Regions from separate parts of the Pseudomonas shiyinii genome, predicted to be linked through region 1. Evidence: riboswitches for the same ligand, from Rfam matches in the RefSeq annotation. Region 1 holds a riboswitch; each other region holds the start of a gene.

Region 1 (9,967 bases):
CGACATGCTCAAGTCGGTCGCCGTGCTGCTGCTGTTGCTGGTGGGGCTGGCGACCTTCGGTTGGGTGGTGCTGCGCCAGCTACGCGAGCGCATCGTCATCGAACGCGCCTTGCACCAGGCGCACCAGACCCTCAAGTCCCTGGCGCTGACCGACAGCCTGACAGGCCTGGGTAACCGGCGCCGGCTCGACGGTGTGTTCGACGCGGAGATTCGCCGGGCCCGCCGCCAAGGCTACCCGTTGGCGCTGGTGATGATGGACCTGGACTACTTCAAGGCCTACAACGACCGCTATGGCCACCCCGGCGGCGACCAGTGCCTGCGACGCGTGGGCGAAGTGCTGCGCCATGCGCTGAAGCGCCCAGGCGATCTGGCGGTGCGCTATGGCGGCGAGGAGTTCACCTTGCTGCTGCCGAACACCGACGCCCAGGGTGCGGTGGCGATCGTGCAGGAGATCCTGACCTTGCTGCGCCGGCAGATGATCGAACATGCCGGCAGCCCGCTGGGGCATGTCACCGCCAGTGCGGGCATCGCGGTGGGGTACCCAGGGCCTGAAACGATCACGCCGGAAAACCTGATGGCGACGGCGGATGGCGCCCTGTACGAGGCCAAACGGCAAGGGCGGGACCGCTATCAGCTGGCCACCGGTGCGCTGACCGGCACCCATTCGTGAGCGATCAAGCCGCCGGCACGATCGTCAATGCCATCGCGCAGCGCCCGGTCAGGCCGTGGGCGCGTTCGGCCTGCAGGATATCGCCCAGGCGGGCGTCCAGTTGTGCGGGGTCGATGATTTTGAACCCGTGCCGGGCGTAGAACGGCGCGTTCCAGGGGACCTCGGCGAAGGTCGTCAGGGTGACGACCCGCTTGCCGTGGCTCCGCGCGATGCTGATTGCTTGCTGGAGCAGGGCGCGCCCCATCCCTAGGCCCTGGGCCTGCGCGCTCACCGACACTTCGTGGATATGCAGCCAGTCGTGTGCCTGTTCGGTGCAAACGAAACCTCGCGGGCAGTCGTTGCCGTCCACCGCCACCCAGCTGCCTTGCCCGGCAATGAAGGCCCGGTGGGCGTTTTCGTCCAGCACATCGCCGGTGGCCAGCCAAGCCAGGTCGGGCAAACGCAGGAAGGCCTGGGCCGCCGAGCGCTCGATGGCGGCAAGCAAGGGGACATCATGAAGGCGGGTAGGGCGAATGTGCATGAGCGGTCCCTGGCAAAATACCCAGTCTGCGAGCCCTGCCGCGCCAAGGCAAGGCTCGCCAGCGGCTCATTCGCCGACCAGCTCGCGCAGCTGCCAGCGCACCGAGCTGACGCCTTTTTCGAGGCTTACCCGGCTGACCAGGCGTTCCAGCTGGGTAGGGGCCTGCGGTGTACCGAGCAGCTCGGCGCGCACCTCCAGGCGCGCGGGGTTGGCCAGGTCTTCGCTGTGCAGCGACTGCAGGCGCAGGCCGGGGTCGCTGAGGCTGTGCAACATCAGGCTGCGTACCTGGATTTCGTCCTCGGCGCGGCAGACGATGCGGACCTCGAAACGCTGCTCCACCTCGCTGGCCGGCAGCACCTCCTGGCGGTCCAGGCGCTGGGCGATGTCGCGCAGCAGGATATTGGCGCACAGCACCACCAGGCTGCCCAATGCGGCCTCGAGGAGTAGGCCCAGGCTGCACAGCACACCAATGGCGGCCGTGCACCAAAGTGTGGCTGCGGTGTTCAGGCCTCGCACGTTGAAACCGTCGCGCATGATCACGCCACCACCGAGAAACCCGATACCGGACACCACGTAGGCGGCGATTCGCGAAGCATCGGTGGGTGCCATGCCAGGCACCGCCTGGGTCATGAGCACGAACAGGCACGCGCCGGTGCTGACCAGCGCATTGGTGCGCAGGCCGGTCAGGCGCTGGCGCAGTTGACGTTCGGCACCGATCAGGGCGCCGAGTACCAGGGCTACGCTGACGCGCAGCAGAAAGACTTTCCAATCCATAGCAAACCTCATTTCCCGGGCACATGCCCGTGGGGCGCCGCCTGCGGCGCAACTGAAAACAACGAGTGCGAGGACCACATGCCTGCGTGCTGGGCACAAGGGCAGGTAGGAAAGAAGGGGAGACATCGACCCGCCTGGGCCGTGATGAACCACCGTCTACCGTGTGCGGCAAGACAGTGGCAAGAGGGCTGCCGGACTAGCTTGCCGTGTGGGCCTGTCGCAATCGACTGGGGCTACTGTCCAATGCAGGACTCCTGTTGTGGGATGCAAAACTGCGCCGCGGACCTTACGCCTGGCGCCAGGCAGGGTCAAGGACAGTTGCGTGACAATTGCGCGATCTGGGAAATTTCCTTCATGAAACCGGAGGTTCGGCGACCGGACTTTCATGAAAAAGGCCTCTGAAGCGCGCCCAGGCGGTGTTAACCTTGCGCCCTTCGTTACAACCTCGGACCGTTACATGCTGTTCAATCTCGCCATCCTGTTCGGCACGCTGGTGGCCATGGAGGGCGTCGGCACGCTGGCCCACAAGTACGTCATGCATGGCTGGGGCTGGTGGCTGCACCGCTCGCACCATGAGCCCCACCTGGGCATGCTGGAGACCAACGACCTGTACCTGGTGGCACTCGCCCTGATCGCCTCGGGCCTGGTCGCCCTGGGCAAGGCCGGGTACGCACCGCTGCAATGGGTCGGCGCTGGCGTGGCGGGCTACGGCGTGTTGTATGTACTGGCCCACGATGGCTTCTTCCATCGCCACTGGCCCCAGGCGCCGAAGCCGGTGAACCGCTACCTGCGACGCCTGTATCGGGCCCATCGGCTGCACCACGCGCTGCCCGGACGCAAGGGCAGCGTGTCGTTCGGGTTCTTCTATGCACCGCCTTTGCGGGTGCTCAAGCGCCAGGTACGCGAGCGTCGGGCACAAGGCCTGTAGACACGTCAGGCCTTGCGGCGCAGCATCAGAATGAAGAACAGGCCGCCGATGGCGGCGGTGGCGATGCCGATGGGCAGGTCCTGAGGCGCGATCAACGTACGTGCGCCGATGTCCACCCAGACCATGAACAGCGCCCCGAGCAAGGCACAGGCCGGGAGCAGCCGTCGATGTTCGGCGCCTACCAGCCGGCGGGCGACATGGGGCAGCATCAGGCCGACAAAGCCGATGGCCCCGGACAACGACACCAGCACGCCTGTGAGCAGCGCACACCCCACGAACACCTGGGCTCTTACCCGACGGGGCTCGAAGCCCAGGCTGACGGCTGTCTGTTCGCCGCTCATCAAACCATTGAGGGCCCGCGCCAGGCTCATCAGCAAGGCAAAGCCCGCCAGCACGCACAGTGCCGGCAGCCACAGCAGCGACCACTGCGCCAGGCCCAGGCCGCCCAGCATCCAGAACATCACCGAGCTGGCCGCATGTGGGTCGCCGGTGTAGAGCAGCAGGTTGGCCAGGGCCATGATCACGAAGGACACGGCCACCCCCGCGAGCAGCAGCCGGTCGCTGTCCAGGCGCCCGCGTCGGCTGGCCACCGCCAATACCAGCAGCATGCTGGCCAGCGCGCCGATGAACGCCGCAAGCGGCAGGCTGAACGGGCCGGCGAAGGCGCCCAGAAACAGCACCACTAGGACAGCGCCCAGCACCGCACCGGAACTGACCCCGAGCAGATGCGGATCGGCCAGCGGGTTGCGGGTCACGGCCTGCAATGCACCACCGACCAAGGCCAGGCCTGCACCCACCAGCGCACCGAGCAGCACCCGCGGCGCGCGGATCTGCCAGACGATCTGTGCCTGGCCCCGGCTCCATTCCCCTGGGTCGGCCAGGCCTGCCTGTTGCAACACGATACCCAGCACATCGGCCAGGGGTACCTGGGCAGCACCGAACCCCAGGGACACCAGACACGAGCACAGCATTGCCATCAGCAGCGCGACGAGCAACAACCGGTAGGCGCGACGATCACGTATCGGCATCACTGCAGTGTGCCTGCGAACAGGCGGGGATGCAGCGCCGCTGCCAACTGCTCGATGGCGCTGGCGTTGTCCACCGATGGGGTGACCTGAATATAGGAGAGCACCACGAAACGTCGTTCGCGGATGGCCGTCACCTCGCCCAGGGCCGGGTGCGCGAGCAGGAAGTCGCGCTTCTGCTGCCAGGAGGTCGGGCCGTAGTCGACGATCACGATCACCTGCGGGTCGCGCTCCACCACGCTCTCCCAGTTCACTTCGGTCCAGCTGGCGTTGACATCGGCCATTACATTGTCACCGCCGGCCGCCTCGATCAGCGCTTGGGGCATGCCGAGGCGGCCGGAGGTGGTGGGGCGGTCTTCGCCGCTGTCATAGAGAAATACACGGGGCGCCTGGGAGGCAGCGGCGACCTGCGCCTGCACACGCGCCACGCGCTGGCGCAGGGTGGCGATCAGGGCCTGGGCCTGCTGGCGAACGTCGAAGATGCGCCCCAGGTTGTCCAGGTCCCGGTACAGGTCATCGAGGCTGGCGCGGTGCTGGGGCATGACCCGCGAGCAGGACTCGCTGAGCTCGTACACCGGGATGCCGAACGGTGCCAGGGCCTGTGGCGTGACCGGGCCGCCCACGTACATGCCGTAGCCCCAGCCGGCAAAGAGGAAGTCGACGTTGGCATCGAGCAGGGTTTCCACCGATGGGTAGCGTGGCGCGAGTTCCGGCAGGCCGTCCAGGGCACCCGTCATGGTTGGGTCAAGGGTCTTCCAGCCACTGATGCCGGTGAAGCCAACCATACGCTCGCGCAACCCCAGGGCCAGGAGCATGCCGGTCAGGTTGCTGTCATGGCTCACCGCCCGCTGGGGCGGCTGGCTGAAGGTGACATCGCGCTCGCAGCTGCGCACGGTCACGGGGTAGTCGCCTGCCCAGGCGACGAAGGGCAGGGCGGCCAGCAGGGCCAGGCAGGTGAGGCTTCGCTTCATGCGGGGCTGATCCAGGTGATGCGTGGGTGAAAGGCCACGGGGTGACGGTCGACCAGTGCCCGTACACCGAAAACTTCGGCCAGGCATTGTTCGGTCAGTACCTCGGCCGGAGTGCCGTGGGCAACGATGCGACCGGCCTCGATGACATACAGCCGGTCACAGAAGGCCGCAGCCAGGTTCAGGTCGTGGAAACTGGCGAGCAGGCTCAGGCCTGTGGCGCGCAAGTGCTCCAGCAAGGCCAACTGGTAGCGAGGGTCCAGGTGGTTGGTGGGTTCGTCGAGGATCAACAGGCGCGGTTGCTGGACCAGCGCGCGAGCCAACAGCACGCGCTGCTTCTCGCCACCGGACAACGGGGTAAAGCCATGATCGCTGCGCTCTTGCAGGCCCAGGCGATGCAGGCTGGCGTTCACCAGCGCATCGTCATCATCGCCGTCGAACCAACCCTGGTGCGGCGCGCGGCCCATGGCGACCACATCGCGTACGCTCAGGCCAAAATCCTCGGGAAACTCTTGGAGCATCACCGCGATGCGCTGCGCCACCCAGCGCGCCGGGCGCTGCCAGATGTCCTCGTTTTCGAGCAGCACGCGCCCGCCATCAGGCCGTGTGAAGCGATAGGCGCAGCGCAGCAGGCTGGTCTTGCCGCTGCCGTTGGGGCCGATCAGGCCGACGCATTCACCGGGGAGTACCTCCAGGTCAATGCCGTCGAGCAGCCGCCGGCCACCAGGCGATGGTGCCCAGTGCAAACCTTCGAGACGCAGGGTAGGGGCAGACATGACGAGCAACCGTACCGGGAATGAATGTAACCCGACGATGACGGCGCGCAAGGGAATCGCGGGCAAGCTGCTGCCCAAGACCGGCCCGCGCCCGCCCACCGCGGGAGTTGCCAAACGAGGTGACAGGCCGGTCTCCGGGCTTGCGAGAGGCGTGAGGCATTCACCTTCCCATGCCGGTGGCACAGTGGCGTATCGAATGCATCGCTCGCTTACCGTTGCGGGGGCAGCGCCGGACTGATCGCACAAGGCGAGGCACCGGCTTCCCGTTTAATCCCCGGCGCGGCGGCAGGGGACACCTGAAACTGGGGCGCATCTGAGCATTTATGGGGTGGGGAGTCAACTTGCAGGGCGGTCGTTATGGCATCGCACGCAGCCAAAACCTGAACCGGCGCACCCGGTTCAGGTTTTGGCGCGCGGCAGCTTACGAGACGAAGTCGGTGGAAAGAGACAACACGTCGAACATCAAGGCCTCGAAGATCACCAGCAGGTTCAGGTCAATACGACGCAGGTCGTTGCGGTTCAGGCATTCGCCTCGTCCTGCGCGTCCTGGCTAAGAAGCCGCGCTGTTGAAACTGCAGCCTGGAGATCAAGATGGCTCGAGGCAAACGACTTCATCAGGAGCGAGCGGGGAAGAGCCCAATCCCATTTCTCTTGGATCATGTTTTCGACGTTCTCCAATATGGACTCTACATCTGAGATGTCCATCTGGCCGACCACGCGCAACGCTCGCAGCGTATCCTCCCCACCGAATGCAACTTCCAGGAAGAGTCCCGTATTTTCACACTGAATGCCCACATGCCTGAGCAACAAGGCCAGCGCATCGTTGGTATAGTCCCCTCGCCAGGTCGCGACGTGGCTTACGCTAGCTGAGCCAACAATCGCAGCGGCACTCAAGCCGAGGGCACGGAAGTTACTCCGAGCTTCCTCCAGTAGGGCTTGAGCATGCTTGTCCAGGAAGGGACAAGGGGTGGTTTCCGTCAGTACGTTTCGCATTTCAAGCCTGACGCGATCATCCACCTGCGCGCCTAGCCCATCAAACTGAGGGGGCTCGCCGCCCCGCGCCGGCGTGACCACGATCACCTTCGCTTCAAGGTCGACGTCCTGAACCTGCCAGCGTCTGCCGCCGAAAATGATACGTTGCTCCTTGGTCAGGGGTTTGCTGATGGGCAGCGAGCCAAGTGGTTTGCCATTCTGGAGCAAACGAAACTCTTCATCACTCGTGAAGGCGGTGTAGAACTCATAGTGGTTGATTAACCGCTCCCCGAGTTCGCCTGGCAGCAGAAGTCCTGAGCTGTCCTGGACGATCAACTCTTTCTCACCCATACCTTTGAGCAAAGACAGGAAATCAGGCTTGGTGACGCTCGCAAAACTGCCGCTAGCTATGAGATTTCCCCATAATTGCGCCGCCGAGGCACCGCCGAGCTGAGCAATCGAAGACAAGCACTGCTGCACCAGTGTCGAGGCGTGTAGGCCTTCCGACCGTGGTGGTTCAAACCATCCATTGATCAGCAAGCGGATCATGGCGACCGTTTGGACAAGGCCCTCACGTAACTGATCGGAGAGATTAGACTGATCCGTTAAGGGGCGCTCTCGGCAGTACGCTCTGAGCATAGCAGGCTCACCGGGTCGACGACCTGAGCGGCCAAGCCGTTGCCTGAGACTCGCAACAGAGGGGGGGGAGCCGATCTGTGCGACCGTCCTGATGTTACCGATGTCGATACCCAGCTCAAGGGTGGTAGTGCATACGGCAGAAGCTGGAGGGTCTCCCGCCTTCAACGCCTGTTCGGCATCCTGGCGGAGGTCCTTGGACAAGCTACCGTGGTGCGGCCAGAACTCGTTTGGCACTCCATCGTTCTCGCACAGTGAACGCAGACGGTCGGCAAACCATTCAACCTCCTGGCGCCTGTTGGGGAAGATCAGGTTGTTATGCCCCCTGAGTACCTTATACAAGTGACCTGCGATAGCCACTTTCGTACCTGAGGTGTCTTCCTTCTCGGCGCTTTCATCTGTTGATGCATTGTCAGGGTGTTCGGCCACCAGTTGCTGCATGGGCTGTTCAATGTACCCACGTACCTGCACCTGGAGTTCCTGGCCAGAGGATTTCGACTCGATGACAGTAATGTCATCGGGGCGAACTGGCCTCAGAAATTTTCGGGCCAGCGACATCTCCCCAAGCGTCGCCGAAAGTCCTACACGAGGCAGGGCCCTACCTACGACGATCTCAACCCGTTGCATAAGCGATTGCAGCTGCTTACCGCGTTCACTGCCAATGAAGGCATGGAGCTCATCGACGACGATATAGCGCAGGTTCTGAAAAGCTCCAGGCAAACTCGAGCCTCTGTTCACGAACAGCGCCTCGAGCGACTCCGGAGTGATCAGCAAGATGCCTTCGGGTGATTTCAAGAACCGTTGTTTCTTACTTGCTGCCACATCACCATGCCAAGCAACGACAGGCAGCTCTAGCCGCTCGCACAGCCGGCTGAGTCTGTCCCACTGGTCGTTGATCAGTGCCTTGAGTGGGCTGATATACAGCACTGCGCCGGCAGGCTCACAGTCGTTGAGTAGGTTGGTCAGGATGGGGAGGAATGCAGCCTCCGTTTTGCCTGCCGCGGTGGACGCAGCAATGATCACATCGCGATCAGCGCCCACCAACGCCGGTACCGACCACTCCTGGGCATCACGTAACGACGTCCACCCCTGTGACCAGATCCATTGCTGGACCTCGGGGTGCAGACGTTCAAAAGAAGAAGAGTCAGAGCTTGAAGCTGGCGAGCTCATCGTCGGCCTCTACTTCAAGATCCTGTTGCCCAGCCTCATCCTTGGCCAGCTCCACGGCGCCCAGCAAGGTACGCCAATCCACTGTAGGGTTTTGCTCGATCACCGCGAGCAGGTTGATGAAAGCTGTAATGGTCGTGCGTGGCGTCCGGAAGTACGCCTCGCCCAAGCGCTGGTTGCAGTGCGCCATGAAAGCGGGGATTGCTTCGTCCGGCAGCAAGAACTTTTCAGGCTCGCCGAAGGCGTAGACGTTACGCAGCTTTTGTAGCAGCACATAGAAGTCTTCTGGGGTCAGGCTGCTGAGTCGAATGACCGGCCCAGAAAGATCGACCAGGCCGGATTTAGCAAAGCTGTTTTCAGCGAGGCGCGACTGGAGGGCAGGGTAACTATAGAGCCCGCGACGCGTGTCCATCAGAAACTCAGGTGTGCCCCCCAGGACAAAGCCCAGGCCTTCAGCGGAGCCCTGCAGAGAATCGTTGAGGATGCGCAGGATCTGTTCGTAGTTGGCGTTGCGGGCTTGGGTGTTCGCCAGTTTGTACAAGTTTACTAATTCATCCAGGCAGACCATCAAGCCGCCAAAACCTGCTAAACGCACAAACCGTGATAGCAGCTTCAACTGGTCGTAGACGGAGGCATCGTCGACGATCGTACGTACGCCGAGCGCAGCCCGAGCATCGGTCTTGGTGGAAAATTCGCCGCGCAGCCAGCGGATGGCATCAGCTTTGAGCTGCTCATTGCCTTCTTCGAAACCGCGACAGTAAGCAGCAATGACGTCGGCAAAGTCATAGCCGTTGACCATCTCGGTGAGCTCTGCCAGGTACTCACGAATGACGACCTCGCTCTCAACACCTTTGGCCTTGGCTTCCGCTTTAGCCTGGGAAATGAATTTCTCGACGATACCCTGGAGTGCACCGCCGTCGGGTTTGGTACGCGTGGACATGTTCTTGGCGAGCTCCGAGTAAAGTGAGCGCGCTTGACCGCCTGAGGCGTGAAGCCGGCGGTCTGGATTCAAGTCGGCGTGCATGGTGACGAGCTTTCGCTCCATGGCGATGCCGCGCACCAGATTGAGGAAGAAGGTTTTACCTGCACCGTATTCGCCGACAACGACCCGAAATGCCGAGCCGCCATCCGCGAGACGATCCACATCCTTGAGCAGGGAATCGAGTTCTCCTGCTCGACCTACCTGAATCAGATGCTGCCCCACACGGGGCACAACGCCCGCTCGCAGCGATTGAATGACCGCGTCGCGATCCTTGGCTCGTATCTTACTCATAGGGCTAATTCATCCAGAATTTCAGGGTTGATTTCGATAGGGTCGTCGCCTTCAGTCACGGGCATGTCGAACAGCTCAAACGCTGTGTCGTTGATCCGTTCTAGAGCGCCATCCAACATCAGATCCATATCACTGGCTGCGTCTTCCAGCTCAGCGCGGCTCCATTCAGTCCTAGAAACCAATAGACGGAGAAACGCGGAATGCTCGACGTCCAAACCATGTACGGTAGCAAGCTGTTCGGCGGTACTGCCTTCCTGT
Region 2 (9,967 bases), 280 kb from region 1:
AAACCGTTGCATTGTGGAGTATGGCCGAAGTGCTGTCGATTGCTCGTTGATGGCGGGCCGGGAAATGAAAAAAGCTTCATGCTGGAACGGTTCCGCGACGGCCGTTTGTCGGTTGGAGAAGGGCGAGCTGGCGACATAAAAAAGCCCGCCTGAAAAGGCGGGCAAGGAGAGCGTCAAGGGAGCAAACGCACAACGAAAATTCGGTCAGGCAAGCAGGCTCGTGGCCTGTAGGCGGTCGGCCAACGCTTGTGCCGTGGCCCGGGAGGTCAGCGGTCCGCTGACGGTCTCGCCATTGCGGGTCAGGTACCAGCACGCCAGCAAGCCTTGTTCGCGCAACGTGGCGGGTACGGCACTGCCGATGACGGACATGATCTGGATAGTGGCCATGGGGACCTCCTGTGTGACATGGCGCTACCTTATCGGCAGGCCACGGCCAGGTGAAATCAACGCCCTCGATAGTGGTCATTAGCTTTATCAACTTTCATATCCGGGCCCGGGTGCTCCCAGGCGGTTGCGTCTGCTACGCTGCGCAATCGATTCAGCCCCAGCAAAGGAGCAGGCAATGGCGATTCCACCGAGCAGAGACACCGTGCTGTGCATTTCCCTGGCCGGGCGCCCCGGTACGTTCGGGGTGCGTTTTCACAACCACCTGTATGGGCAGTTGGGCCTGGACTACTACTACAAGGCCATGACCACCCAGGACCTGCCGGCGGCAGTGGCGGGTATCCGTGCGTTGGGCATCCGTGGTTGCGGCGTCTCCATGCCCTACAAGGAGGCCTGCATGGCCTTGGTCGATGAGGTCGACCCGTCCGCTGCGGCCATCGACTCGGTCAATACGCTGGTCAATACCCACGGCCATCTGAAGGCCTACAACACCGACTACCTGGCGGTACGCCAGTTGCTGGAGCGGCACCAGGTGGATCCGAAGACAGCGTTCGCCCTGCGCGGCAGCGGCGGCATGGCCAAGGCGGTGGCCAGTGCCTTGCGCGATGCGGGCCTGCGTGAAGGGATCATCGTGGCGCGTAACGAGCAGGCCGGCCGGCAACTGGCCGATATGTGCGGGTACCGCTGGCAGGCAGAGCTGGGTGACCTGTGCCCGCCGATGCTGGTGAACGTGACGCCGATCGGCATGGCCGGCGGGCCCGAGGCGGATGAGCTGGCCTTTGCCGAGCACGCCATCGCGGCGGCCGAGCGGGTGTTCGACGTGGTGGCGATGCCGGCGCGCACGCCGTTGATCCAACGTGCCGAGGCGCTGGGCAAGCCGGTGATCACCGGACTGGAGGTGATCGCCTTGCAGGCGCTGGAGCAGTTCGTGCTCTACACCGGTGTACGGCCGACCGACGAGCAGGTGGCGCAGGCGGTTGCCTATGCGCGGCAGCCCTGAGCTTTTGGGAACACCTGTGGGGGCGGGCTTGTACCGCCGCTCCCACAAGAGACCGTGTTGCTGCCTCAATAGCTGGATCAGAACACCGGGTGATCGCCGTCGAGCTGCTGGTCCACCAACCATCGGCCATGGGCGAGGGCGGCGTGCTGGGCGTTCTCAAGGTCGGACAGGAACGCCATCTTCATCGGCAATGACAGGCGCCTGCTGGTGTGACCTTCCGGGTCGGTGATCAGGCAACCGGCGGCAAACGGCAGGGGCGACCCTGGGTGGGTCATCACGCTGGCGGTGATGGTGTGGTCGCGGTATTCACAGTGAAGGGTTTGCATCGTCCTTACCTCGCTGTGGCTTGGAACAGGTCTATTCCATATACCACAGCGAGGGGCCGAGGGTTCCCGGCCCGACGAGCGTGCCTTGCCGGCGGGCTCAGAGCTCGGTTGGCTGGATGATCTCCACCCAGTAGCCGTCGGGGTCCTTGATGAAGGCCAGGTGCTTCATGCGGCCGTCGCTCAGGCGCTTCTGGAAGGGCACCTGCAGGGCTTCGAAGCGCTCGCAGGCGGCGCGTACGTCCGGTACCGAAATGCAGATGTGGCCGAAACCGCGCGGGTCGGTGTTGCCGTCGTGGTAGGCGAATGCCGGGTCGTTCTCGGTGCCATGGTTATGGGTCAGCTCGAGGATGCCTGGGATCGACTTCATCCACTGGTGGCGTTCGGCGTCATCGGCCGGAATCTGCGCAGGGTCCACCAGGGCCAGGAAGTACAGGCTGAAGGCTGCTTCCGGAAAGTCGCGCTTGTCCACCAGGCTGAAGCCCAGCACGCGGGTGTAGAAGTCCAGGGACTTTTCGATGTCCTTGACCCGCAGCATGGTGTGGTTGAAGACGAAACGGGCGGTGGCGGCGTCCGGCTTGGCGGTAACGCCTGGCAGGGTTTGCAGATCGTGCAGGCTCATGGGTGCTCCAGGAACGAGGCCAGGGACGGGCCCTGGCGGTAAAGACAGGGGGCCATGATACGGCAGTGAGGCGTGAGCGCAAATGAAAGCGCCCTGCACGAGTGCAGGGCGCTGGAATTAGAGGCCCGCGTGTGCGGGCGCGTGATGGGGTCGCTAGTCCTTTAGCTGGTTCGATACTGCGCGTGTCGATGTGAAAAAAGTGTGAAGTACGCGTGGATGTTTCATGTGCGTACCCAGCTTTCCACCGTCTTGGCGCCGTATTGCTCTTTCCAGGCCTTCAGCCCGCGATGGTTGCCGCCTTTGGTCTCGATCAGCTCGCCGGTGTGCGGGTTTTCGTACACCTTCACCACGCGGGGACGGCGCTGCTGCTTGGGCGCTGCAGTCGGGGCCCGGGTGGCCGCTTTGGGGTCGAGGATGGCGATGATGTCGCGCAGGCTCTTGTCATAGCTTTTCATCAGGCCGACTAGTTTCTGCTCGAATTCGATTTCGCGTTTTAGGCCGGCATCCTTTTTCATCGCCTCCAGTTGCGCCATTTGTTCCTGGAGAGCTTTTTCGGCAGCACGAAACTCTGCAAGTCTGGACACTGTCATCACTCCTGTAAGTACCGTGGCGGGGCGTGACGAACATACAAAAAAAAGCCATAAACGCCGGCCACGAGGATGGGTAAAGCTGTTCGCTGATATCGAGTGTAGTCTTCGAACTCATGAGGGTAAACCGCAAACTTTTTATAAGTAATCACGGAACTTTGCTAGTTTTTCGTGCAGTATTCACGGCGGTCTTCATCGTGCTCTTGAGGCTGACCTAGACCATGGTCCTATGGCTCGTGCTAGAGCGGTTGAGTCATCATCCATGAAACTGGCCGGGGTATTTGCCGCCGGTCTTGTAGTGCCGGGGCAGCGTGCTGCCCCGGGTCGTTTTCGCTTTGTTCTGGATGTTCCTTTCGCATGTTTGCCCCGTTCCCCCTTGCCCCTGGGCGTCGAGTTGCCGGCCTGTTCTTCCTGTGTGTCGGTGCCCAGGCCCAGGCCGCCGGTTTTCTTGAAGACACTACCGCCAAGCTCGAGGCGCGCAATGTCTATTTCAACCGGGATTTCCGTGACGGCCACAGCAGTTCCAGCCAAGGGGCGTCCAAGCGCGAAGAGTGGGCGCAGGGGTTCATCCTGAATGTGCAGTCCGGTTATACCCAGGGCCCGGTGGGCTTTGGCGTGGACGCCCTGGGCATGGTCGGCTTCAAGCTCGACTCGAGCCCGGCGGACAGCAACAGCGGCCTGTTGCCGGCGTCCGGCCATGACCCGCGCCGCTCGGTCGACCAATACGCCAAGCTGGGCGTGGCCGGCAAGGTCAAGGTGTCCCGCACGGTGTTGCGCTATGGCTCGATGATGCCGGACATGCCCTTGCTCAAGTACAACGACGGCCGCCTGCTGCCGACGATGTTCCATGGCGCCATGCTCACCTCCGAGGAGGTGAGCGACCTGAAATTCACCCTGGCGCGCCTGAACCAGTACACGGCGCGAGACTCCACCGACCGCCAGGACATTCGCGTGCACTGCAAGAACAAGCGCTACGCCTGCGACACCGAGGCCGATCACTTCGACCTGGCTGGCGTCGACTACCGCTTCAGCGAACGCCTCAGCGGCCAGTACCAGGTGTCGCGCCTGGAAAACATCTACCGTCAGCAGTTCCTGGGCTTGGTGGCTACCCAGCCGCTGGCGCTGGGCAGCGTGTCGGCGGACCTGCGCCTGATCAAGAGCGATGACATCGGCAATGCCCGCGCCGGCGAGATCGACCACCGCGCCTTCAGCGGCATGCTCGGCTACAGCCTGGGTGGGCACAAGATCAGTGCCGGCTGGCAGCGCATGTATGGCGAGAGCGCCATGCCGTACCTCGACGGTAGCAACCCGTATCTGGTCAACTACGCCCAGGTCAACGACTTCGCCGCCGCCCAGGAGCGCTCCTGGCAGGTACGCTATGACTACGACTTCAAGGCCCTCGGCGTGCCCGGCCTGACCTTCTTCACCCGCTACATCAACGGTGACCATATCAAGGTCCCCGGCAGCACCGCCGAAGGCAAGGAATGGGAGCGCGATACCGAGCTCAAGTACCAGGTGCAGGGCGGTACCTTCAAGGACCTGAGCGTGCGCCTGCGCAACTCCACCTACCGCAGCAACTATGAGCGGTGGGCGCGGGACATGGACGAGACGCGGGTCATCGTCAGCTACAACTTCTCGATCCTGTAGGGCGTTTTGCCAAACACCGGCGGCCGGCCGACAATGGGTGCAGGTATCCGCGCGGGCAGGGCGATGAAACACCTTCTGCTGATTGGCATCGGGCCTGGCGACCCCCGCCAGGTCACCTTCGAGGCCGTGGAGGCGCTGCGGCGCGCCACGGTGTTCTTCATCCTGGACAAGGGGCCCGACAAGGACGAGCTGGCGCGCCTGCGCACGATGATCCTGGAGCGCTACGTTCCGGCCGGTGGCTACCGTCTGGTGCAGGTGGCCGATCCCAGGCGTGATGGGCAGGCGGCGGACTATGTCGGTGCGGTGCAGCATTGGCACCGACAGCGAGCGGCCTTGTATGGCCGCCTGCTCGAGGACGAACTGGGGCCTGGCGACGTCGGCGCGTTCCTGCTCTGGGGGGAGCCTGGGCTGTACGATAGCACCCTGCGCGTGCTGGACCTGGTCCGGGAACGCGGCTTGGCCCTTGCGCTGGAGGTGATCCCGGGTATCAGCAGCGTGCAGGCCCTGGCCGCCCGACATCAGGTACCGCTGAACCGCATCGGCGAGCCGCTGACCGTGCTGCCGGGCAGGCGCCTGGCCGAGCAGGGTCGGATCGACAATGTGGTGGTGATGCTGGACGGGCAATGTGCCTTTGCGGACCTGGACGACCCGGCATTGACGATCTACTGGGGGGCGTACCTGGGCACCGAGGATGAGGTCCTGGTCGCCGGGCCGCTGCTGCAGGTCAAGGCGAAGATACTCCAGGTGCGGGAGCAGATGCGCCAGCGCAAGGGGTGGATCATGGATACCTACCTGTTGCGGCGTGGGCAGTGATCCGCTGTTTCACCTTCATGCTCCATCGTTGGCACCTGGGAGAGCAGCGGGCGCGGTCCCTGTAGGAGCGGGCTTGTCCCGCGATCAAGGGCGAAGCCCTTGCCACCACCCGCGATGGCAGGTCCGGCCTAATCGCGGGACAAGCCCGCTCCTACAGGGGCGGCGCTGGCTTCGGGCTCAGAACGTGTAGTCCACCGTGGCGAAATACGACCGGGGCGCGCCCAGCAGCCATTGGTCGCTGGTGTAGAGGTAGGAGGCCGCATACTCGCGGTCGAGCAGGTTATTCACTTGAAGCCCCAGGCGCACAGCCGGCAAGACCTGCCAGCCGATAGTGCCATCGACCACCGTATATCCCGGAACACTACCCTGGTTGGCCGCGCTGTCGTAGCGCTGGTCCACGTAACGCAACCCAAGGCCGGCTTCGACATCCTGGCCCAGCCCCTTGCTCACCCATAGGTTGGCCGTGCGCCGTGGCACGTTGGCCGGGCGGTTGCCGGCGCGGTCCATGATGCCGGTTGCGGTGTGCTCGAGATAGTCGTCGAACCTTGCACGTACCACCGAGGCGTTGGCCGAGACCTGCCATTGGTTGGCCAATGCCAGCTCCACGGACGCTTCGAGGCCGTCGGAGGTCTGCTGGCCGGCCTGCTGCAGGCCGTGGTTCACCGGGTCGGCGACCAGCAGTTTGTGCTTGACGATGTGGTAGGCGGCCAATGTCCATTCGCCCCGGCCATCCCAGAAGCGCTGCTTGAGGCCCAGTTCGGTCTGCCTGGCTTTGGTCAGGTCGTAGCGCTGTTCCGGACGCAAGGTCAGCAGGTCGCCGATGCCGTCTTCGCTGGTGGAGTGTTGGCCATACAGGGACAGGTCCGGCGTGACCGCGAACACCAGGCCGGCACGCCAGTTGCCTCCGCGCAGGCTACGATCGCTACGGGTTTCATTCACCAGGTCGTTGCGCTCCACATGGTTTTGGTCGCGGCGCACACCAGTCACCAGCGACAGGCGCTCGGTCAGCGCGGTGCGGTTTTCCAGGAAGGTGGAGAAGGTGTGGGTGACGGACAAGGTCTGCGGGCGTGTCGGCGACAGGCTGTGGAATCGGCCCGGGGCCGGGTTCCACGGATCGAGCGTGTCCACATTGCCGTCATCGAAGGGGGCATTGCTGTCGACGTTGAAGCGGATCTTGTTGTACTCGGCGCCGATCACGGTCTTGCTGGCGCGCCCGAACAGGGTATGGTCGAACGTGAAGCTCTGGCGGTCGCCGAACTGCTCCTGGTTGTGCTTGATCTGCAGGAAGCTGCCACGCTCGAGCACGCCTTCGGCCGGGTTCCAGGTGTACGACTCGGCGTTGCGCCAATGCCGTCGGCTCTTGATGTAGTAGAGCTGGTTGCTGGCCGACAGGCTGTCGTGAATGTGCCAGTCGGTGTTCAGGCGCGTCCACTGGTCCCGATAGCGCTGCACGTCGTTGTCGATGTTGTAGTTCTTCTTGCGCAGGCTGCTGCGGTAGTGCCCATCGATCAGTGGGGTGCCGTAGTCGTTGGCCGGTTCGGTGTCGCCGCGTTCGTGGGCGAGGGTGAAACTCAGGTTGTCGCTGGCGTCCAGGCGCAGGGCGGCGCTCAGGGCCAGGCTGCGCGAGTCGGTGCGCTCGACCCAGCCGTTGCCGGCCTGCCGGTTCAGGGTCACCCGGTAGCTCAACCGTTGGCCAAGGCTGCCGCCGCTGTCCAAGGCCAGCTGTTGCCGGTCCCAGGCGCCGTAGCCCAGACGCAGGTGGTTGTGCACCGGCCCGGCGAACGGCTTCTTCGGGATCGCATTGACCACTGCGCCGGTGGCACCTTCGCCGTAGAGCACCGAGGCCGGCCCACGGATGACCTCGATCCGCTCGATCATCCATGGGTCGACCGGGAAGGTCAGGGTGCCTGCGCCACTGTACAGGCGTGAGCCATCGAACAGCGTCATCACCGAGCTTTGGCCTTCGAAACCCCGGGCCGAAAGGCCGGTGTTGCCGTCGCCCGGGCTGCCGGTGAAGGTGATGCCGGGCGAGCGGGTGACGGCGTCCTGGAGCGTGGCGTTGTTACGCCTCTGGATCTGCTCGGCGCTGATGGTGCTGGTGCTGGCCGGCGTTTCCAGCGCGCTCAGGCCCAGGCGCGAGCCGGCCTGGGTAGGGGTGCCCAGGTCGATGGCCTGCGGGTCGAGGGCCTCGGTGATCGCTGTAGAGGGGAGTGTCAGGACCTGGCCGTCGGGCTCATCGGGCCAGGCCGGCAGGGCGACGGCCAGGCAGGCCGCCAGGGTGTGAAGCTTGTAGGTACGGGACATGTCGTTCCACGGTTGCAGGAAGGAATGGATCCCGGTGGAAACAACGCATGGAGACCTGACACGCACGCAGGGGCGCACGCGAAACCGGCCTGCGCCCGCCCACCGCGGGGTTGCCAACGAAGCTCCAGGCCGGTCTCCGGGCTTGCGAGGGTCACGAACGCCTTCACCTTCCCATGCACAGGCACAGTGGTGTGTCGAAGGGTTCGCTCGCTTACCGTTGCGGGGGCAGCGCCGGACTTGCCCTGTAAAGGACGCACCGGCTTCCCGTTTCACCCTGCGCGCGGCGGCGCAGGACACCTGAAGCTGGCGCGCATCTGACCATCGATCGGCGAGGGAGTCAAATGCGCAGGGGAGGGGTCAGCGACCGCGCCGGCGCGAGACGCGGGCCTCGATGTTCTTGCGCCCGATCAGCAGCGGCGGCTTTTCCACCACCGGCTCATCGGCCAGCCATTTGTACATCACCAGGCAGTCCACCAGCCCCAGCTGGGCATGGCGGTAGGCCTTGGGCAGCCGGCCGACAGTCTCGAAGCCAAGCTTGTGCCACAGCGCCACGGCCACTTCGTTGCTGGCCACCACCGAGTTGAACTGCAGGGCCAGGAAGCCTTCCTGGCGTGCCAGCTTCTGCGAGTGTTCGCACATCAGCCGCGCCACGCCACGACCGCGGGCGGCCTCGGCGACCATGTAGCCACAGTTGCCGACATGGCTGCCGGGGCCTGCTGCGTTGGCCTTGAGGTAGTACGAGCCCAGCAGTTGGCCGTCGGCTTCGGCCACCAGGGTGCGCAGCGGTAGCGAAAGCCACAGGTGGCGGGCTTGCTCGAAGCTGAGGTCGGGGTCGAAGGCGTAGGTCTGGCGGGCCTGGACGATGGCCTGGAAGGTCGGCCAGAAGTGCTCGAAGTCTTCTGGCGTCATGGGGCGGATGTGAATCATTGCAGCTCCGTAGAGTCGGGTTGGCCCGGCGCCGCCGCGCAGGGCGGCGCCGGTACGGTCAATCGTTGGCCTTGCCCACAGCGTCCATGACCCGGGCCGAATACACCAGGGCGGCGCCCGCATTCATCGCCACGGCCACGCCAAGGGCTTCGGCGATTTCCTCGCGGGTGGCGCCGTGCTTGACGGCCTGCTGGGAATGGACGGCGATGCACCCATCGCAGCGGGTGGTGACGGCCACCGCCAGGGAGATCAACTCGCGGGTCTTGGCATCGAGGTGGTTGGTCTTGGCCCCGGCACCGCTGGCGGTCATGTAGCCGGCCACGGTGTCGGGGGACAGCTGCTTGAGATCGCCGATGCCGGCCATCAACTGCTTACGGTAGGCGTCCCAGTCCATCATGCTCATCGTCTTCACCTTGTAGGGTTGGCAACAGGAGCTTTCAGGCTAGTCGAAGATTCTACCCTTGCCCGCCTCTCAGGGGCCGCGTCAGATGTAGATGAAGAACAGCACCAGCGCCGCGACCACGGCCCACTTTTCCAGGTAGTAGCGGGTACGGTTGCGTTTCTTCATCGCCTTGCCGCGTTCGCGAATCTTGTAGATGCGAGTGAACAGGCGGTTGATGCCGCCGGTCTTGTCATTGGCATCGTTGGGCGCGGCGGCGGCGGCCATGACGTTGCGGCTGAACCAGCGGTTGAAGGCAGTTGCCCAGCGGTACTTGAGCGGGCGCTCGACATCGCAGAACAGAATGATGCGATTGTGCTCGGTGGTGTTGGCGGCGTAGTGGATGTAGGTCTCGTCGAACACCACCGCCTCGCCGTCGCGCCAGGAATACTTCTGGCCATCGACGTCGATGTAGCAGCCGTCGTCGTTCGGTGTGTCCAGGCCCAGGTGGTAGCGGTAGGAGCCGGCATAGGGGTCACGGTGACGTACCAGTTTGGCGCCCGGCGGCAGGGTGGCGAACATGGCCGCCTTGACCGTACCGATGCCCTGCAGCAGTTCGGTGGTGCGGGGGCACAGCTTCATGGCCGAAGGGTGGCTCTCGCCGTACCACTTCAGGTAGAAGCGCTTCCAGCCGGTTTTGAAGAACGAGTTGAAGCCGACGTCGTCGTAGTTGTCGGATTTCTTGATTTCACCCACGTGCAACAACTGCTGGGCTTCTTCGCGGATTTCCTGCCAGTGATCCTTCAGCGGCTGCAACTCCGGGAACGCCTCCACCGGCAGGTAGGGCTTGGCTGGGTGCCGGGAGAACAGGTACAGGAAGGCATTGACCGGGGCGAGGAAGCTGGAGTGGTCGCCCAGCTGGCGGGTCAGTTTATGGCGAACCCGACCGCGCAGGTGAACATAGGCGATCGAGAGGGCGAA
Region 3 (9,967 bases), 220 kb from region 1:
TGCACATGATGGAGCTGGGCGGCGAGGCGGGCCAGCTGTCGGTGGGGTTCTCCCAGCAGCAGGCCGGGCGTGCAGCGGCACGCCACTTGATCGATCGAGGCCGGCGGCGCCTGGCGTTCATCGCCGCCCAGCTCGACCCGCGGGTGATGCAGCGCGCCGAGGGCTTTCGCCAGGCCCTGGCCGAAGCCGGCCTGCACGCACCGGAGCTGGAGCTGCTGGCGCCGCAGCCTTCGTCCATCGCCCTTGGCAGCGAGTTGTTCAGCCGTTTGCTTGTGCAGTCGCCGGACGTGGATGGCATCTTCTTCTGTAACGACGACCTCGCCCAGGGCGCGGTGCTGCAGGCGTTGCGCCAAGGGATTCAGGTGCCGCATCAGGTGGCGATGGTTGGCTTCAACGACCTGCCGGCTTCGGCACACATGGTGCCGCGCCTGACCTCGATCCGCACGCCGAGGGCCGCTGTCGGCCGTGGTGCGGCCCAGGCGTTGCTGGCCCTGCTCGATGGCAAGCGGGTGGCGACCGAGCAGCAGGACCTGGGGTTCGAGCTGATGGTTCGCGAAAGCACCTGAGGTTCGGCAGGCCGAGGGGTCAAGCCGACGTATCGAGCCTGTCGAGACTTTCCCGCAACTCGCGCAGCAGGATTTCCAGGCTGGCTTCCAGGCGGTGCAACGCGGCCCCGCTTGGCTGGCCCTGGGCGATGGCGTGCTCGACCGCTTCGCAATCGCCTACCACGCCACGTACCTTGAGCATCTTGGCCCCTCCTTTGATACGGTGAGCCAGGGCGCGGGTCGCTTCGTCTTCGGGCGTGTCGCCCAGAGCCCGCAGCGCGGTGAGGTCTTCGCTGGCGCTATGGGCAAGCTGGTCCAGCAGGCGACGAATGAGTGTCTCGTCATCCTGGGTCAGGTGACGCAGCTCATTGAGGTTGAAGCCAGTGGCCGGGACGTCGACCGGGCTGGGTTCCTCAGGCGCTGGCGGTCCGGAGGTCGGCAACGGCTGCGGTCGCGCCTGGGGCAGGTGGGCCTTGAGTGCTTGCAGACCGATGGGCTTGAACAGGCAATCGTCCATCCCGCTGGCCAGGCACCGGGCCTTTTCCTCGGCCTGGGCATTGGCCGTGATGCCAAGCATCCGGCAAGGCGGTAAATTGCGCTCACGTTCCAGGGCGCGGATCCGCCGGGTCAGCTCATGGCCATCCATCACGGGCATGCTGCAGTCGGTCAACACCACATCGAAGCTGCCGGCTTCCCATAGCGCCAAGGCTGCCGCACCGTGTTCGGCCAGGGTGACCCGATGCCCCAGGGTCGCCAACTGCTTGTCCAGCAGCAGGAGGTTGGCCGGATAGTCGTCGACCACCAGGATATTCAATGGCCTGCTCGCCTGTGATGGGGGGGCTTCGGGGTGTTCTTGCCGGGGCAGTGGCGTGGCAGGCGGCAGGGAAAGCTCCACTTCGATCCGGGTGCCCATGCCTTCCACGCTTTGCAGGTGCAACTGGCCGCCCATGAGCTCGGCCAGGGTGCGGCTGATCACCAGCCCCAAGCCTGCGCCCTGGCGGGCCTGGGGCCCGTTTACCTGGGCGAAGGTATTGAATAGCCTCGCCTGGTTCTCAGGGCTTATGCCGATACCCGTGTCCTGTACGGCCAACGCAACGCGAACTGGTGCCCCGGGCGCATCCGGAGCAAGCCTCAGGCTGACCTTCACGCTGCCGTGGTCGGTGAACTTGATGGCATTGCTGATTAGGTTGGAGAGAATCTGCTTAAGGCGCACCGGGTCGGCTTGCAGCCAGGCCGGAGCCTGGGGCAGTTCGGCGTCCAGAAGCAGGCCTTTGATGCGGGCATTGCCTTCGAACACACGCAAGGTCGAGCGGACCAGCTCGACCAGGTCCGTGGGCGCCGGTTGCAGGGTCAGGTGGCCGGACTCGATGCGCGAAATGTCGAGGATGTCGCCGATCAACTCAAGCAGGCCTACCGCCGAGCCGTGTGCGGTTTGTAGCGCCTGTGTGTCGCTGCGGCCGTGACGGCTGTCTTCCAGCGCGAGCTCGAGCAGGCCGATCACGGCATTCATGGGCGTGCGGATTTCGTGGCTCATGATCGCCAGGAAGGTGCTCTTGGCCTGGCTGGCCTGCTCGGCTTCGTCCTTGGCTTGGCGCAATTGCTCCAGCAAGCTCCGGCTCAGGGCCAGCTGGGCCTGCAGGGCACGTTCGGCCTCGGTGCGCTGGTGAATGAGCTTGCGCAGGTAGGTGTTCCAGAACACCACGCCGGCCAGCAGCAGGACGGCCAGCGCGACGACTTGCAAGACCAGGTTGCGGTAGTTGCGCCACGGGCTGTCGCTGACCACGGTGGTGGTGCGCCAGCGATTGACCACCTGATCCAGCTCCTCGGGCGGTATGCTCAACAGTGTCTTGTTCAGGATCGATTGCAACAGTGGCTGGTTGGGCGCCACCGCGAAGGCCGCCACCGCCGGTTCGTCACTCTGCAGGCCGGCGATGCGCAAGGTGTTCTTGAACACATGGGCGATGTAATAGCTGGCATTGATGTGCGAACTGAGCGCGACATCCGCCTCGCCATTGGCCACTGCTTCCATCAGCTCCAGGTGAGTGTCCACCTCGACCAGGCGTGCACGAGGGTATTTCTGCCGCAGCGTCTCTCGCTGTGGGGCGCCGCGCAGCAGAGCGACCCGTCGCCCGTCCAAGGCGGTGGGGGCGCCGGCCCAGTAAGCATCGCTGCGGGTGACCAGGACCCTTGGGCTCACCAGGTAAGGACGGGTATAGCGCAGGCGTGCCGCCCGCTCGGGGCCATAGCCCAGGGCGCCGATCATCTCGGCTTTACCCTCGGCCACCTGGTCGACCATTTCCTGGATCGAGTCGCGTTCGACGATTTCGAAGCGCAGGCCGGTCAACAGGCGGATCTGCTTGAGCAGGTCGATCGTGATACCGCTGGGGTGATGCGCGGCGTCATTGAAGGTCAGGGGGGCGAGCGAACTGTTTACCAGTACGCGGATTTTCGGGGTTTGCTTGATCCAGTCCTGCTCTTCGGCGGTCAGGGCCCCGGTGTGGTTCTTCAGTAGCAGGCTGGTGTTGCCGGTGCTCCAGCGGCGCAATATGTCCAGCCGTTCACTGTCACTGATTCTGGCGAGGGCGCTATCGACCAGTCGCTGTAGGCGAGGGTTGTCGCGAGCCAGGGCAAAGGCGAAGACATCCGTCGCCAGCGGGCTGAAATGGTCGATCTTCACCAGGCCCTGCAGACTCTTGCCAACCAGGTAGTCGGTGCTGATGGCATCGCCCAGGTAGGCATCCACCTCGCCCAGCGCCACGGCGGAGAGCCCTGCCAGGGTCGAGCGATACAGGCGTAGCTGCGCCTGGGGATATTGCTTGCGGACCTCGGATTCCGGCAGGTAGTGATCGACCATCGCCAAGCGCAAGCCGGCCAGGTCCTTGGCGTGCCGGGCGAGCATCCGGTCTTGCCGGCTGACGATCACTGGCAGGTCATCGGCATAAGGTTGGCTGAGCACCAATTGGGCATCGGCGGCCTCGAACGCGTTCGAGCTGCCCAGCAGGTCGATGCTGCCTGCGCGGAGTGCCTCGATGGCTGCCTGGCGATCGGGGAAGCGTCGGACTTCGATCGCCACACCCAACTGTTCGGCGATCAGGCCGGCATAGTCGGCGCTGATTCCTTCGTAATCGGTGAGGCTGGTGTTGATCTCGAACGGTGGGTAGTCCGGCTTCGAACTCCCGAGCACCAGGGTCTTGCGCCGCTCCAGCCATTGCCGATCGACCGGGTCCATCGGCAAGGGCGGTGCGACGCTCAGGGACCGGGCCAGTAAGTGGCGGGCCTCGCTGTCCGCGCTTGCCGCAGGCGAGGTGGCTACCAGGCATAAGCCCAATAGAAGAACGCCCAGCGCCCTCCTCATAGAGAGTGCGCTCAAGCGACCTGGTTGCGCTTGGCCAAGTCAACCATCTCGACCAGCGACTCGGTCTTGAGCTTGTCCATGATCCGGCCCCGGTAGGTGCTGATGGTCTTGGCGCTGAGGTTCATGCATTCGCCGATGAATTTGTTGTTCTCCCCTCGGCTGAGGCGACGCAGCACTTCCATTTCGCGATTCGAAAGGCTCCCTAGACGTTCGCACTCGCTCTCCAGCGAACTGCTGTTGACCGACATCTGTGGAAAGGTCGAGTAACCCTTGACCAGCGCCTTCAAGGCGAACACCAGGGCATCGAGGTCTTCATCCTTGTTGACGAAGGCGGCAATCCCGGCATCCAGGCAGCGACGTACATAAAGGTCGGCAGGTTGGCCGGTGAGCACCATGATCTTCGGTGCAGGCTCAAGCAATTGCAGCCGCTTGATCACTTCCATGCCGTCGAGGCCCGGTAGGCCGATGTCGAGGATCACCACGTCGGGGCGAAGTGAGCGTGCTTTCTGCACGGCATCGATACCGTCTCCTGATTCACCGATGACGCGAAAACGTTCGCGTTCGAGCAACATGCGTACCGCGAGTCGAACGGTTGGATGGTCGTCAACCATCAGAACGGCTGTCATTGGATAACTCCTGTAGGAATGTGGTCCGTTTCCTGAAATCCCGCAGGAATACCCTCTGGGACCTGCGCGGAGCGCGCAAGATACGTTTATTCGGGTGGCATAGTAATAGGAAGCGTAGGGGCGTTGAATAAACGAAGCGTATTTGTTGAAAAGTCCTACAAGCGGTATGGCAATGATACAAGTCGGCCGGTCATCGTCAACCCGCGGTCCCTATCCGCCGGCCTGGGTGCATCGGCTATGGGGCTTGATGACGCGCTGGCCTGAGGCCGGGTTGTCCAGCAGGGCGGTTCCGACTCGTGTTGGCCGGGGGACCAGCTGACCACCACAATTCGGGCAACGTCCCTGGAAATGCTCCTCGTCGCAGGCCCGGCAAAAGGTGCATTCGAACGAGCAGATCCTTGCGTCCGGGCTGTCGCCTGGCAGGTCGATGTCGCAGCATTCGCAGTTGGGGCGCAGTTCGAGCATCTGTGTAACCTCATTGTGTTTTTTGTAGGAATGATCTTGGGCTTCAACCCAAGGGGCGATAGAGGTGAGCGTGCCCGGCCCGGTACAAGGCCGACTCGGCGAATGGGGTGTCGCCCAGTACATGACCCACCAGGATCAATGCCGTGCGCCGGAAGCCTTTGGCTGCCGTGAGCGCGACGATATCCTGCAAGGTCCCTCGCACCCAGTCCTGGTCCGGCCAGGTGGCGCGGTGCACCACGGCAGCCGGGCAATCCGGGCCGTAGTGGGGCAACAGCTCGGCGACGATGCGCTCAAGGTGCTTGACGCCCAGGTGGATCGCCAGGGTGCTGCGGTGCCGGGCCAGGTCGGCCAACTGCTCGCCCGCGGGCATGGGCGAGCTGTCCCCGTAGCGGGTGAGGATCACTGTCTGCGCCACTTGCGGCAAGGTCAGCTCGCAGCCGAGCAAGGCTGCGCTGGCGGCAGTGGCCGTGACGCCCGGGATCACCTGGTAGTCGATACCCAGCTCGCGCAGGTGGCGGATCTGCTCGCCGATCGCCCCGTACAGGCTCGGATCGCCACTGTGCACGCGGGCGACATCATGGCCTTGTTCATGGGCGTTGCGCATGGCTGCGATGATCTGGTCGAGGTGCAGTTCGGCGCTGTTGATCACCGTATGGGCATTATGGCCCTGCAGGACGGCTGCGGGCACCAGGGAGCCGGCATAGATGATCACCGGGCACTGACGGATCAGGCGCTGGCCCTTGATCGTGATCAGTTCCGGATCGCCGGGGCCGGCACCGATGAAGAAGACCGTCATGGAAAATCCTTGCAGTAGGGCAATAGAAAGCGGCGATTATCGGCTGCACGCCAAGGCAACGGTAGCCCGGTCGCCTACTTGGCGTGGCACCAGCAACCGGGGCGTCCCTTGTTTTTGTGCGGCCAACGCCAATGCTGCACTTTCGGCGACCCCCCAGCAGCCGCTGTGGTTGAATGCGGCGGCCGAGCGATGGCTGAGCAATGGTTCGAAGGTATGCAATTGTACGGACGGAAACAGCGTCAGGGCGAGCCCGAGGCGGCTGGCCAGTGCCTGCAACCCGGCTTCTTCGGCCTTGAGGTCGATGCTGGTGATGCCGCGCAATTGCGCCAGTTGCAGGCCATGGGCAGCCAGTGTGTCACGCAGGAGCCGCTCGAGGTGGTCGGCCGGGCATCCTCTGCGGCACCCAAAGCCGGCGTAGAACGCCGGCAACAGGGGAGGGCGAGTCATCAGGCCTGGCTGGAACGACGATAAAGCCAGGCGCTGAGCAGGCCGAGGGCGAGCCAGAAGGCCGCGTTGGTCAACCAGGAGGCAAGCTTGAATTGGGCTTCCAGGGCCTCGGGGGCCAGGCTCTCATGGACGGTTGGTTGTGGGGCGCCGACCAGGTGGGGAATCGCCAGCAAGGCCACGCCGAGCGTCTTGAACAGCCAGTGCCGAGCGAACACCGCCAGTGCCAGGCCTGCGGCGGTGGCAGCCGCTGTGCTGGCCCACCAGGCCTGACGTTGGCCCAGGTCGGCCGCGACAGTGCCTGGCAGTTCCGGGGGCAGCCCGAGGGTCGGCGCCAGGCAGAACACCGCAAAGCCGGCCAGCCCCCATAGCGCACCGGTGCTCAACGTGCGGGGCTCGCGCAGGCTGTACAGCGCAGCAAGGACCAGGGCGAAGCCGACGGCCACCACCAGGTTGCCACCGGTCGTGGACACTAGGCGTTGCCAGCCGTCTTCAGGGGCCCAGGCTTCGGCGTCGTGGGTGTGGGCGGCCACGCCATCGTCATGCGCGTGGTGCTCGGCGCTCGGGGCGTTGTTCTCGTAGGTTTCCGCCTGGAGAATCAGCGGCGTGACCCAGAGACTCTGCAACAAGGTCAGCAACAGGGCAGCGAGCAGCCCGCTGAAGCCGGCGGTTCGGGCAATGCGCTTGATCATGCAGGCGTACTCAGTGGCAAGGGAAGGCGGCGCTGTGGCGGGTATCGTGGGCGGCGTTGTGCACGGCCTCGATGTGCGAGAAGCCGGCGAAGTAGACCAGGCACAGGCCTAGCAGGCTGGCGCCGATGGCGAGGAGCACGCGCTGGCTGAGGCTGACGGGAGTGGCGATGCTGTGTTTGGCGCTGGTGACGGACATGACGCGTTCCTCTGCTTTTTTATGGGCGACGGGCACGGGCGTCACGCCTGGGCAGAGCTTGCCCAAGGCACACGACAGCACCCGCCCACCGCGGGGTGTTCATTCGTCGTCAGGCCGGTCTCCGGGCTGGCGAGGAGGAGGCAGGCTCCCTGGACAGCGTCACCTTCCCATGCCATACGACGCGGCACAGTGGTCAAGACGCGCACTCGCTTACCGTTGCGGGGGCAGCACCGGCCTTGCCCGGCCCCTTGGGGCCTGCGACGCACCGGTTTCCCGTTTCACCCCCCGAGGGGGCACCTGAACGCAAGGTGCAAGCAAAGCATGCGGCCGATGCTCCGTCAATTGGTGCCGTAGGAGCATCTCCTGTGGGTGCGGGTAAACCCGCTCCCACAAAATCCGTTCTCTATGGAGATGGAGGGAATACTGCGCTGATGGTTGACCGCCTACCCACCACTGCGTAGCCTTGCCGCTTCGAGGTTCTGCGGCGTCGGCCGCAGCTAAGACGGGAACGCGGTCCAAGCCGCGGCTGCCCCCGCAACTGTAGGCACTGAACAGGATCGACACAGCCACTGCGCTCCGCGTGGGAAGGCGTCGCTCCACCGGCTACGGCCGGTACGGTGCAAGCCAGGAGACCTGCCTCGTGACGTTTTCGACTTTCAACCGGGCGGGGTGATCCGGTGGCGAACGAGCCCGGCCGACAAGCCCGAGGCTTTCGTCCTGCATGCCCGCGCCATCCTGCCAAGGGCATCGCGACATGAAAACACTGGCCAAGCTCCCCGTCACCATCGTCACCGGCTTCCTCGGCTCGGGCAAGACCACCCTGCTTCGGCACATGCTCGACAACGCCCAGGGCCGGCGCATCGCGGTCATCGTCAACGAGTTCGGCGAACTGGGCATCGATGGCGAAATCCTCAAGCAATGCAGCATCGGTTGCACCGAGGAGGAAGCCAGTGGCCGTGTCTACGAACTGGCCAACGGTTGCCTGTGCTGCACCGTGCAGGAAGAGTTCTTCCCGGTCATGCGTGAACTGGTGGCACGCCGCGCTGACCTGGACCACATTCTCATCGAAACCAGCGGCCTGGCCTTGCCCAAGCCACTGGTACAGGCCTTCCAGTGGCCGGAAATCCGCAACGCCTGCACCGTCGACGCAGTGATCACCGTGGTCGACAGCCCGGCGGTGGCCGCCGGTACCTTCGCGGCCTATCCCGACCAGGTGGATGCCCAGCGCAAGCTCGACCCCAACCTGGACCATGAGTCGCCTCTGCACGAGCTGTTCGCCGACCAGTTGGCCAGCGCCGACCTGGTGGTGCTCAACAAGGCTGACCTGATCGATGCTACAGGCCTGGCCAAGGTCCGTGCCGAGGTGCTGGAGGAGCTGCCGCCGGCGGTCAAGGTCATCGAGGCCAGCAGCGGCCGCCTGCCGCTTGAGGTGCTGCTTGGTGTAGGGGCCGAAGCCGAGGCGCACATCGACGGTCGCCGTACCCACCATGATGCCCATCACGACGGCGATGACCATGACGATCACGACCACGATGCCTTCGACTCCATTTCCATCGACCTGCCGGAGGCGGACGAGAGCCTGCTGCTCGACGCCCTGACCCAACTGGTGGTGGAGTTCGGCATCCTGCGCGCCAAGGGCTTCGCCGCCATCCCCGGCAAGCCCATGCGCTTGCTGATCCAGGGCGTCGGCACCCGCTTCGACAAGCACTTCGACCGTGCCTGGCGCGCCGAAGAGCCGCGCATCACGCGCCTGGTGCTGATCGGCCAGGACCTGGACGCCGCGCAGCTGGAAGCGCGCCTGCGCCAAGCCCTGGGCGCCTGACCCATGCACCTGCTGCGGACCCAGCCCGGCGGCTTCGTGCCGGACGACAGCATCGCCGACCTCGGCCAGACGCCGGCCGAACTGGTGATTCTCTGCAGCGGTGACTCGCACCTGGCGCTGCTCGCCGAAACCGCCGAGCAGCTGCCGGAGGGCTTCCCCAGCCTGCGCCTGGCCAACCCCATGCAGGTGCAGAACCACGCCTCGGTCGACCTTTATGTGGACCAGGTGCTGCGCCATGCGAAGGTGATTCTGGTGTCGTTGCACGGTGGGGTCGGCTATTGGCGCTATGGTGTCGAGCAGCTGGTGGCCCTGGCCGCCCGTGGCGTCCAGCTGATCCTGGTGCCTGGGGACGACCGCCCGGACCCTGAACTGACCGGCCTGGGCACGGTGACCGGTGCACAGGCCGAACGCCTGTGGCATTACCTGCGCCAGGGTGGCAAGGCCAATGCCCTGAACCTGTTCAACTGCCTGGCCAGCCTGTGGCTGGAGCGCGACTACGCCTGGGAAGAACCGCAACCCTTGCCGCGTACCAGCGTGTACCACCCCAGCAAGCCCAGCGCGACCCTCCAGGATTGGTACGCCCAATGGCACCCCGACCAACCTGTAGCGCCGGTGCTGTTCTATCGATCGCACCTGCAGGCGGCCAACACCTCGTTCGTCGATGTGTTCTGCCAGCGCCTGCAGGCCGCAGGGCTCAACCCGCTGCCGATCGCCGTGGCCAGCCTCAAGGAGGCCGCCTGCCTCGCGCAGGTCGAGGCCTGGCTGGACGAGGCCGGCGCCGAAGTGGTGATCAATACCACCGGTTTTGCCCTGTCCAGCCCGGAGCAGCCCAACCTGCGCCCGCTGCGGCGCGACATCCCGGTGCTCCAGGCGATCTGCGCCCAGGACAACCAGCCGGCCTGGGAGGCCAGCGAACAGGGCCTGGGCGCTCGTGACTTGGCCATGCACATCGTCTTGCCGGAGCTGGATGGGCGTATCATCACTCGGCCGGTCAGCTTCAAGGACCTGGCCTGGCGCAGCGAGCGC

The links. Region 1 has a riboswitch for cobalamin ahead of ACXHGZ_RS10245 (ABC transporter ATP-binding protein). Riboswitches for the same ligand answer to the same signal wherever they lie in the genome.
Region 2: linked by a shared signal. The riboswitch ahead of ACXHGZ_RS09055 (TonB-dependent receptor) and the one ahead of ACXHGZ_RS10245 (ABC transporter ATP-binding protein) in region 1 are both predicted to bind cobalamin.
Region 3: linked by a shared signal. The riboswitch ahead of ACXHGZ_RS11270 (CbtB domain-containing protein) and the one ahead of ACXHGZ_RS10245 (ABC transporter ATP-binding protein) in region 1 are both predicted to bind cobalamin.

What each region holds. Positions count from the first base shown of each region.
Region 1 covers NZ_CM161522.1:2,259,204-2,269,170, reverse strand. The annotation lists gene ACXHGZ_RS10275 (sensor domain-containing diguanylate cyclase) at 1-670, shown strand, start outside; gene ACXHGZ_RS10270 (GNAT family N-acetyltransferase) at 675-1,190, opposite strand; gene ACXHGZ_RS10265 (MgtC/SapB family protein) at 1,257-1,964, opposite strand; gene ACXHGZ_RS10260 (sterol desaturase family protein) at 2,422-2,892, shown strand; gene ACXHGZ_RS10255 (FecCD family ABC transporter permease) at 2,898-3,920, opposite strand; gene ACXHGZ_RS10250 (ABC transporter substrate-binding protein) at 3,920-4,888, opposite strand; gene ACXHGZ_RS10245 (ABC transporter ATP-binding protein) at 4,885-5,661, opposite strand; cobalamin riboswitch at 5,770-5,976, opposite strand; gene ACXHGZ_RS10240 (DEAD/DEAH box helicase) at 6,181-8,370, opposite strand; gene ACXHGZ_RS10235 (ATP-binding protein) at 8,414-9,709, opposite strand; gene ACXHGZ_RS10230 (tellurite resistance TerB family protein) at 9,706-9,967, opposite strand, start outside.
Region 2 covers NZ_CM161522.1:1,977,738-1,987,704, forward strand. The annotation lists gene ACXHGZ_RS09020 (hypothetical protein) at 205-387, opposite strand; gene ACXHGZ_RS09025 (shikimate 5-dehydrogenase) at 563-1,384, shown strand; gene ACXHGZ_RS09030 (hypothetical protein) at 1,462-1,710, opposite strand; gene gloA (lactoylglutathione lyase) at 1,808-2,329, opposite strand; gene ACXHGZ_RS09040 (histone-like nucleoid-structuring protein, MvaT/MvaU family) at 2,551-2,913, opposite strand; gene ACXHGZ_RS09045 (OprD family porin) at 3,274-4,563, shown strand; gene cobF (precorrin-6A synthase (deacetylating)) at 4,627-5,376, shown strand; gene ACXHGZ_RS09055 (TonB-dependent receptor) at 5,554-7,680, opposite strand; cobalamin riboswitch at 7,791-7,996, opposite strand; gene ACXHGZ_RS09060 (GNAT family N-acetyltransferase) at 8,038-8,607, opposite strand; gene ACXHGZ_RS09065 (carboxymuconolactone decarboxylase family protein) at 8,666-9,010, opposite strand; gene lpxO (lipid A hydroxylase LpxO) at 9,092-9,967, opposite strand, start outside.
Region 3 covers NZ_CM161522.1:2,477,822-2,487,788, reverse strand. The annotation lists gene gnuR (transcriptional regulator GnuR) at 1-566, shown strand, start outside; gene ACXHGZ_RS11300 (transporter substrate-binding domain-containing protein) at 586-3,900, opposite strand; gene ACXHGZ_RS11295 (response regulator) at 3,912-4,526, opposite strand; gene ACXHGZ_RS11290 (DUF1272 domain-containing protein) at 4,737-4,991, opposite strand; gene cobM (precorrin-4 C(11)-methyltransferase) at 5,035-5,787, opposite strand; gene ACXHGZ_RS11280 (cobalamin biosynthesis protein) at 5,824-6,216, opposite strand; gene ACXHGZ_RS11275 (CbtA family protein) at 6,234-6,923, opposite strand; gene ACXHGZ_RS11270 (CbtB domain-containing protein) at 6,934-7,119, opposite strand; cobalamin riboswitch at 7,215-7,435, opposite strand; cobalamin riboswitch at 7,577-7,774, shown strand; gene cobW (cobalamin biosynthesis protein CobW) at 7,874-8,941, shown strand; gene cobN (cobaltochelatase subunit CobN) at 8,945-9,967, shown strand, end outside.